Linked DNA regions of Indioceanicola profundi. The main gene of each other region encodes a partner of the protein of the gene in region 2 in a complex. Links are inferred from orthologs where the notes say so. Each region holds a gene or a part of one and is shown on either strand. Other genes may lie near its edges. The genes, in order: rpsG and tig.

Region 1 (3,166 bases), 1.1 Mb from region 2 along the record:
GTCGAGCATGTCGGGCCTGGTGATCCCAACGCTCATGCTGATGGTCGGATCGAGGCTGACCACCTTCGCCGCTTCCTCCACATCATCCACGATGATCGCGGCATAGCGTTGCGCCCCGTGCCTCTGCACAAGCTCCACCACATCGGCGACATCGACGCCGCGCTTCAGGTCGATCTGCACCACGGCCCGGTCCTTCGCCCAGATCAGGGCTTCTTCCAGTGTCGGAATCCGCATTGGCGGCTGGGGCGCGAAGCCGGTGGGGTCCCTCAAGGACTCTGCCCGGAGCTCCTTCAAGCTCTTCTCCGAAATGCGCCCCCGCCCGGTGCTGGTGCGGCCGAGTTCGCTGTCATGCATGAGGACGAGAACGCCATCCTCCGTCTGCGCGACATCCAGCTCGATCAGCGCCGGTATCTTGGACAGGGTGTAGGCGAAGGTCTCGATGGCGTTTTCCGGATAGCCCGGCTTCGGACCGCCCCGGTGGGCCGAAATGATGGTGGCGCGCTGTTCGACGATGCAGTCCAGGAACCCGGCTACGTTCGCCGCCTTCGGCTTGATGGGAATCGCCGGCTCGGGCAGTGCTCGCGCCGCAGCCTCGCCGCCCTCCGCACCCCGTTGCGCCAGGGCAGGGCAGCTGATGGCGATCAGGGCGGCGGTAAGGAACAAAGCTGCTGCTCGCATCGTTCAGGCTCAGGGTGGTGGACGTCCGGGGCACGGGGTAGATCACTCCGTCGCCCCGGTCAATCCGCCCGGACCATCCAAGAGCGACAGCCCTGCGCGACGCGAGCGCCCCCCTTGCACTAAGGGCGGGCGCCCAGCCGAAATCGAGCGCCATCGCCGCTTGACGCACACCTGTCACATCCATATAGTCCGCCAACCGTTTTCGGGGGGCAGGCTGTAGTCTGCCCTGGTGTTGACTAGACGCTGTCCCCAGTGACGGCTCCCGGCTGCGGCCGGCGGGCTCGAACGCGGAACCCCCCGGAAAAAGAAAATAGCCGCACCCGAGTTCTTGTTCGGACGGCGTTCGGAAGTCTCCCCGCGCGAGGCAGCAACTGCTTCGTCCGTGGGGATTTTCGTCGTTCGGGCCGACTCGGGAGTAGCACAGGACAGAACCTAGGAGTTTTTGAGATGTCTCGTCGTCGTAAGGCCGAGAAGCGGGAAGTTCTGCCGGATGCGAAGTTCGGTGACGTCGTGCTGACCAAGTTCATGAATTGCCTCATGTACGACGGCAAGAAGTCGGTCGCCGAGTCCATCGTCTACGGCGCCCTGGACCGCATCGAGGAGAAGGTGAAGGCCGACAGCCTGCAGCTCTTCCACGACGCGCTGAACAATGTCCGTCCGTACCTTGAGGTCCGTTCCCGCCGCGTCGGCGGCGCGACCTACCAGGTTCCGGTCGAGGTTCGCTCCGAGCGCGCCCAGGCCCTGGCCATCCGCTGGATCATCGGCGCCGCCCGCGGCCGTTCCGAGGACACCATGACGGAGCGTCTGGCCGGTGAGCTGCTCGACGCGGCCAACCAGCGCGGCACCGCCGTGAAGAAGCGCGAAGACACCCACCGTATGGCAGAGGCCAACAAGGCCTTCTCGCACTACCGCTGGTAAGCAAGGAAGAACGCAAGGGCCGCCTACGGGCGGCTTGAGCGGACAAGGCCCATGCACCGTTCCCATCCACTCGACCGCTACAGGAACATCGGCATTGCCGCGCACATCGATGCCGGCAAGACGACGACGACTGAGCGCATCCTGTATTACACAGGTAAGTCGTACAAAATCGGCGAGGTGCATGAAGGCACCGCGACGATGGATTGGATGGAGCAGGAGCAGGAGCGCGGCATCACCATCACGTCGGCCGCGACGACCTGTTTCTGGCGTGAGCACCGCATCAACATCATCGACACCCCCGGCCACGTGGACTTCACCATCGAGGTGGAGCGCAGCCTGCGGGTGCTCGACGGTGCAGTCGCGGTATTCGACAGCGTGGCGGGCGTGGAGCCCCAGTCGGAGACCGTGTGGCGGCAGGCGGACAAGTACCGCGTGCCCCGCATGTGCTTCGTCAACAAGATGGACCGGACCGGCGCCGATTTCTTCCGCACCGTGGAGATGATCGGCGACCGTCTCGGCGCCAATGCGGCGGTCCTGCAGCTTCCCATTGGGGTCGAGGCCGATTTCGTCGGCGTCGTGGACCTGGTGCGGATGAAGGCGGTTGTCTGGACCGAGGACAAGCTGGGTGCGGACTTCCACGAGACCGACATCCCGGCCGAGCTGGCCGACAAGGCTGCCGAATACCGTACGCGCCTGATCGAGCAGGCGGTCGAGCTGGACGACGCGGCAACCGAGGCCTACCTCGACGGGCGCGAGCCCGACGAGGCCACGCTGAAGGCGCTGATCCGCAAGGCCACCATCAGCCTGCGGCTCGTGCCGGTGCTGTGCGGTTCCGCCTTCAAGAACAAGGGCGTGCAGCCGATGCTAGACGCCGTCGTAGATTATCTTCCGTCGCCGCTCGACGTGGAGAATGTCCGCGGCACCACCCTGGACGGGGCTCCCGACCAGCGTCCGACCGACGACAAGGCGCCGTTCGCGGCCCTGGCGTTCAAGATCATGAACGATCCGTTCGTCGGCACGCTGACCTTCTGCCGGGTCTATTCCGGCACGATGGAGACGGGCAGCCAGGTCATGAATGCCGGGAAGGGCGAGCGCGAGCGCATCGGACGGATGCTGCTGATGCACGCCAATACCCGGGAGGAGATTACGGCGTGCTGCGCCGGCGATATCGTCGCCATCGCCTCGCTGAAGAACACGACGACGGGCGACACGCTGTGCGATCCCGACCACCCGATCGTGCTCGAGCGGATGGAATTCCCCGAGCCGGTGATCGAGGTGGCGGTCGAGCCGAAGACGAAGGCCGACCAGGAGAAGATGGGCGCGGCATTGCAGCGCCTGGCCGCCGAGGACCCGTCCTTCCGCGTCGCACAGGACGCGGAGACGGGCCAGACGGTCATCAAGGGAATGGGTGAACTCCATCTGGAGATCATCGTCGACCGCATGCGGCGGGAGTTCAAGGTTGATGCCAGCGTAGGCGCGCCGCAGGTGGCGTACCGCGAGACCATCACCGCCCGCGCCGAGGTCGACTACACCCATAAGAAACAGACCGGAGGCTCCGGTCAGTTCGCCC
Region 2 (3,298 bases):
CCAGATCAGCCCTCGCTGCTCGGCCGGTGGGTGAACACGTCGTCGATAAGTCCGAAGGACTTCGCCTCCTCCGGGCTCATAAACTTGTCGCGCTCCATGGCCTTTTCAATGACATCCATCGGCTGGCCGGTGTGGTGGTGGAAAATCTCATTCAGGCGCTGGCGCATCCGCAGGATTTCCTGCGCCTGGATTTCGATATCCGCCGCCTGCCCCTGGGCGCCGCCCGAGGGCTGGTGGACCATGATCCGGCTGTTCGGCAGCGAGAATCGCCGGCCCGGCGCACCGCCCGCCAGCAACAGCGCGCCCATGCTGGCCGCCTGTCCCATGCAGATCGTCGCAACCGGAGACCGGATGTACTGCATGGTGTCATAGATGGCGAGACCGGCCGTCACGTAGCCGCCCGGCGAGTTGATGTAGAAGGAGATTTCCTTGCTCGGATTCTCCGCCTCCATGAACAGGAGCTGGGCGCAGACTACGCTTGCGACCGCGTCATTGACGCCGCCCACCAGGAAGATGATGCGCTCCTTCAGGAGGCGCGAATAGATGTCGTAGGCGCGCTCGCCCCGGTTGGTCTGCTCGACCACCATCGGAACCAGTGCATTCATCTGCGGCTCGATCATGTCCCTCGCTCAGCTCCGCTGCGTACCGGTCGGGATGTTTCGTTCTCACGTCATAGCCGGTCAGGTCCGTGTTGCGCCAGACCGAAATTGACGCAAAAGACTAAGGACCGGACAATGCCTCGGATGTACCGGGGTGCGGAACAGATAGGGGCGGTGACCCGCTTGGACCACCGCCCCCGAATTCAATTCAGCCCAGTGTGGGAAGAAGACCGGATCAGGCCTGCTCCTCCTCCGGGTCCTTCATCAGCTCCTCGGCCGTGACCGGGACCTCGTTGACCTTCACGCTGGACAGGATGTGGTCCACGACCTTGTCCTCGAACAGCGGGGCGCGGAGCTGCTCGATGGCCTGCGGGTTCTTCTTGAAAAACTCGAACACCTGCTGCTCCTGGCCGGGGTAGCGCTGCACCTCGGAGATCACGGCCTTGTTCAACTCGTCACGGCTGACGGTGACGTTGTTGCGGCGGCCGATTTCTGACAGCAGCAGACCGAGGCGGACACGGCGCACCGCGATGTCGCGATACTCCTTCTTCAGCTCCTCCTCGTCCTTGTCCTTGTCTTCCTCATCGACCTGACCGGACTGCAGCTCCTGCTGGAGGCGGCTCCATATCTGGTTGAACTCGATGTCGACCATCCCGGCGGGGACGTCGAAATCGTGCAGCTCGGCCAGCTTGTCCAGCAGGGCGCGCTTGGCACGCAGGCGGGAAAGGTTGCCGTAGTCGGCGCCGATGCGCTCGCGGATGGCCTCGCGCAGCTTCTCCAGATCATCGAAGCCGAAGCCCTTGGCCAGATCGTCGTTCAGCTCGGCCGGCTTGGTTGCCCGCAGCTCCTTCACGTCGACCTCGAACACAGCCTCCTTACCGGCCAGCTCGGCGGCATGGTACTCGGCCGGGAAGGTCACGGTGACGGTCTTGTGCTCGCCCGCCTTGGCGCCGACGAGCTGGTCCTCAAAACCGGGAATGAAGGTGCCGGAGCCCAGCTCCAGGCTGTAATCCTCGCCCTTCATGCCGGGCTTCTTCTCGCCGTCGACGGAGCCGTCGAAGTCGATGACCAGGATGTCGCCATTGGCGGAGGCGCGGTCCTCTTCGACCTTCTCGCTCTGCTTGCGGCTGTCGGCCAGACGCTTCAGCGCCTCGTCCACCTGCTCGTCATTGACGGGGACCACCGGCTTGGTGATCTCGACGCCGGACAGGTCGGCCGGCTCGATCTCCGGCAGCAGCTCCACCTTCATGGAGAATTCCAGGTCCTTGCCCGGCTCGAAGCTGGTGACTTCCACCTTCGGCTGGAGGGCCGGACGGAGGTTGTTCTGCTCGATGGCCTGAGCCTGGCTATCATTGACAGCACCCTCCAACACCTCGCCCATCACGGACTGGCCGTAGCGCTGCTTCAGGATCGGCATCGGCACCTTGCCGGGGCGGAAGCCGGGCATGCGCACGGTCTTGCCGATCTCGGTCAGCTTGGAGTTGACCCGGGCGTCGATGTCCGTGGCGGGGATGACGACCTTGAATTCACGGCTCAGGCCGGCGGCGCTGGTCTCGGTGATCTGCATGGGAAGGAGTGCCTGTCTTCTTCTGTGGTCGCCCCGCCGGCGAATCCGGTCAGGAGCTCCCGCGCCAAGGTCATCCCTTGCGCGGTGGTTGCGGTTACGATCATGGTGCGGGCGAAGGGACTTGAACCCCCACGTCTTTCGACACCGGAACCTAAATCCGGCGCGTCTACCAGTTCCGCCACGCCCGCCCCATGCCGGAACGGCCCGAACAGGGCCACCCCGGCGGGAGCGGTCCCTATAGCAAGGGAACGGGCTCCCGCCAAGGGCGATATGGATCAATAAGCCGCCGGAATATGATTCCCGAGTCCGCCGGCCCTCCCCCGCCCTTCGACCGGTTCAGGGCGACGTTGGGATATCGCCTGCCGCGTCCGTTCAATCCAGGAGCACGCGCGCCGCTGCGTCCAGAATGCCGTCCGCATCCAGCCCCATGACCCGGTAGATGTCCTGGATGTCCGCCGACTGGCCGAAGCTTTCGATGCCGAGCGCCGCCACCTTGTGCCCGCGCACGCCGCCGAGCCAGGACAGCGCCGCCGGGTGACCGTCGATCACGGTGACCAGCTTTGCATCGGGGCTGAGGCGGCCCAGCAGCCGCTCCACATGGCTCTCGGCACCCTGCCCGCCCTGGCGGCCGGCGCGGGCAGCGCTCCAGCCCTCCTGCAGCCGGTCCGGCGAGGTCACGGCCAGCAGCCCGGCCCCCGGCACATCCTCCAGCAGGGCCGCATGAGCCTGCATCGCCTCCGGCGCCAGGGCGCCGCAATAGACGATGGCGAGGTCGGCATCCGGCGAGGGCTCCCGCACCCAGTAGCCGCCATCGATCACGGCCGCCGTATCCAGCTTGCGCTTCGGCTGCTCGATGCTGCGGGTGGAGAGACGCAGATAGACGCTGCCGCCGTCCGCGGCCTGCATATGCTCGAAGCCCCAGCGCATGATGGCCGCAAGCTCATCCACATAGGCCGGTTCGAAGCTGGCCAGCTTGGGCAGGCCCATGCCGATCAGGGGCGTGGCGATGGACTGGTGCGCCCCGCCCTCCGGCGCCAGGGTGACGCCGCTGGGGGTCGCAACCACCATGAAGCGGGCGTCCTGGTAGAGCGCGTAGTTGAAGGCGTCCAGCCCGCGCATGATGAAGGGGTCG

Evidence for each region.
Region 1: the proteins of tig (region 2) and rpsG are in contact, whole or in part, in a crystal structure (PDB 3GTY), measured with the Thermotoga maritima proteins. The link is inferred for Indioceanicola profundi from one-to-one orthologs. Residues at the interface, in WP_004081061.1 of Thermotoga maritima: Glu122, Val124, Val129, Leu130, Tyr133, Glu188, Gly259, Ile262, Tyr263, Glu266, Ser270, Glu273, Gln274, Glu277, Arg308, Gln311, Ile312, Ser315, Tyr316, Glu325, Arg329, Arg336, Leu363, Phe366, Trp367, Arg373, Leu377, Arg381, Leu384, Glu387; in WP_004081843.1 of Thermotoga maritima: Lys34, Lys52, Lys55, Glu59, Arg62, Gln63, Glu66, Asn67, Lys69, Val71, Arg95, Ala109, Lys110, Lys111, Gly112, Arg113, Pro114, Glu117, Glu121, Ile124, Ala125, Tyr127, Asn128, Asn129, Thr130, Gly131, Lys135, Asp139, Arg142, Met143.

The regions. Positions count from the first base shown.
Region 1 is NZ_CP030126.1:390,830-393,995, forward strand. Bases 9-2,860 are described here. They hold rpsG (30S ribosomal protein S7), read left to right. Parts: upstream 9-1,125; coding sequence 1,126-1,596; downstream 1,597-2,860. Other genes in these bases: DOL89_RS01860 (glycerophosphodiester phosphodiesterase family protein), read right to left, coding at 9-678; fusA (elongation factor G), read left to right, coding at 1,648-2,860. In the rest of the region: more of DOL89_RS01860, read right to left, coding at 1-8; more of fusA, read left to right, coding at 2,861-3,166.
Region 2 is NZ_CP030126.1:1,477,087-1,480,384, forward strand. Bases 1-2,984 are described here. They hold tig (trigger factor), read right to left. Parts: upstream 2,167-2,984; coding sequence 835-2,166; downstream 1-834. Other genes in these bases: clpP (ATP-dependent Clp endopeptidase proteolytic subunit ClpP), read right to left, coding at 6-620; DOL89_RS07055 (1-deoxy-D-xylulose-5-phosphate synthase N-terminal domain-containing protein), read right to left, coding at 2,539-2,984. Also shown: more of DOL89_RS07055, read right to left, coding at 2,985-3,298. UniProt on the Bacillus subtilis protein: Involved in protein export. Acts as a chaperone by maintaining the newly synthesized protein in an open conformation. Functions as a peptidyl-prolyl cis-trans isomerase.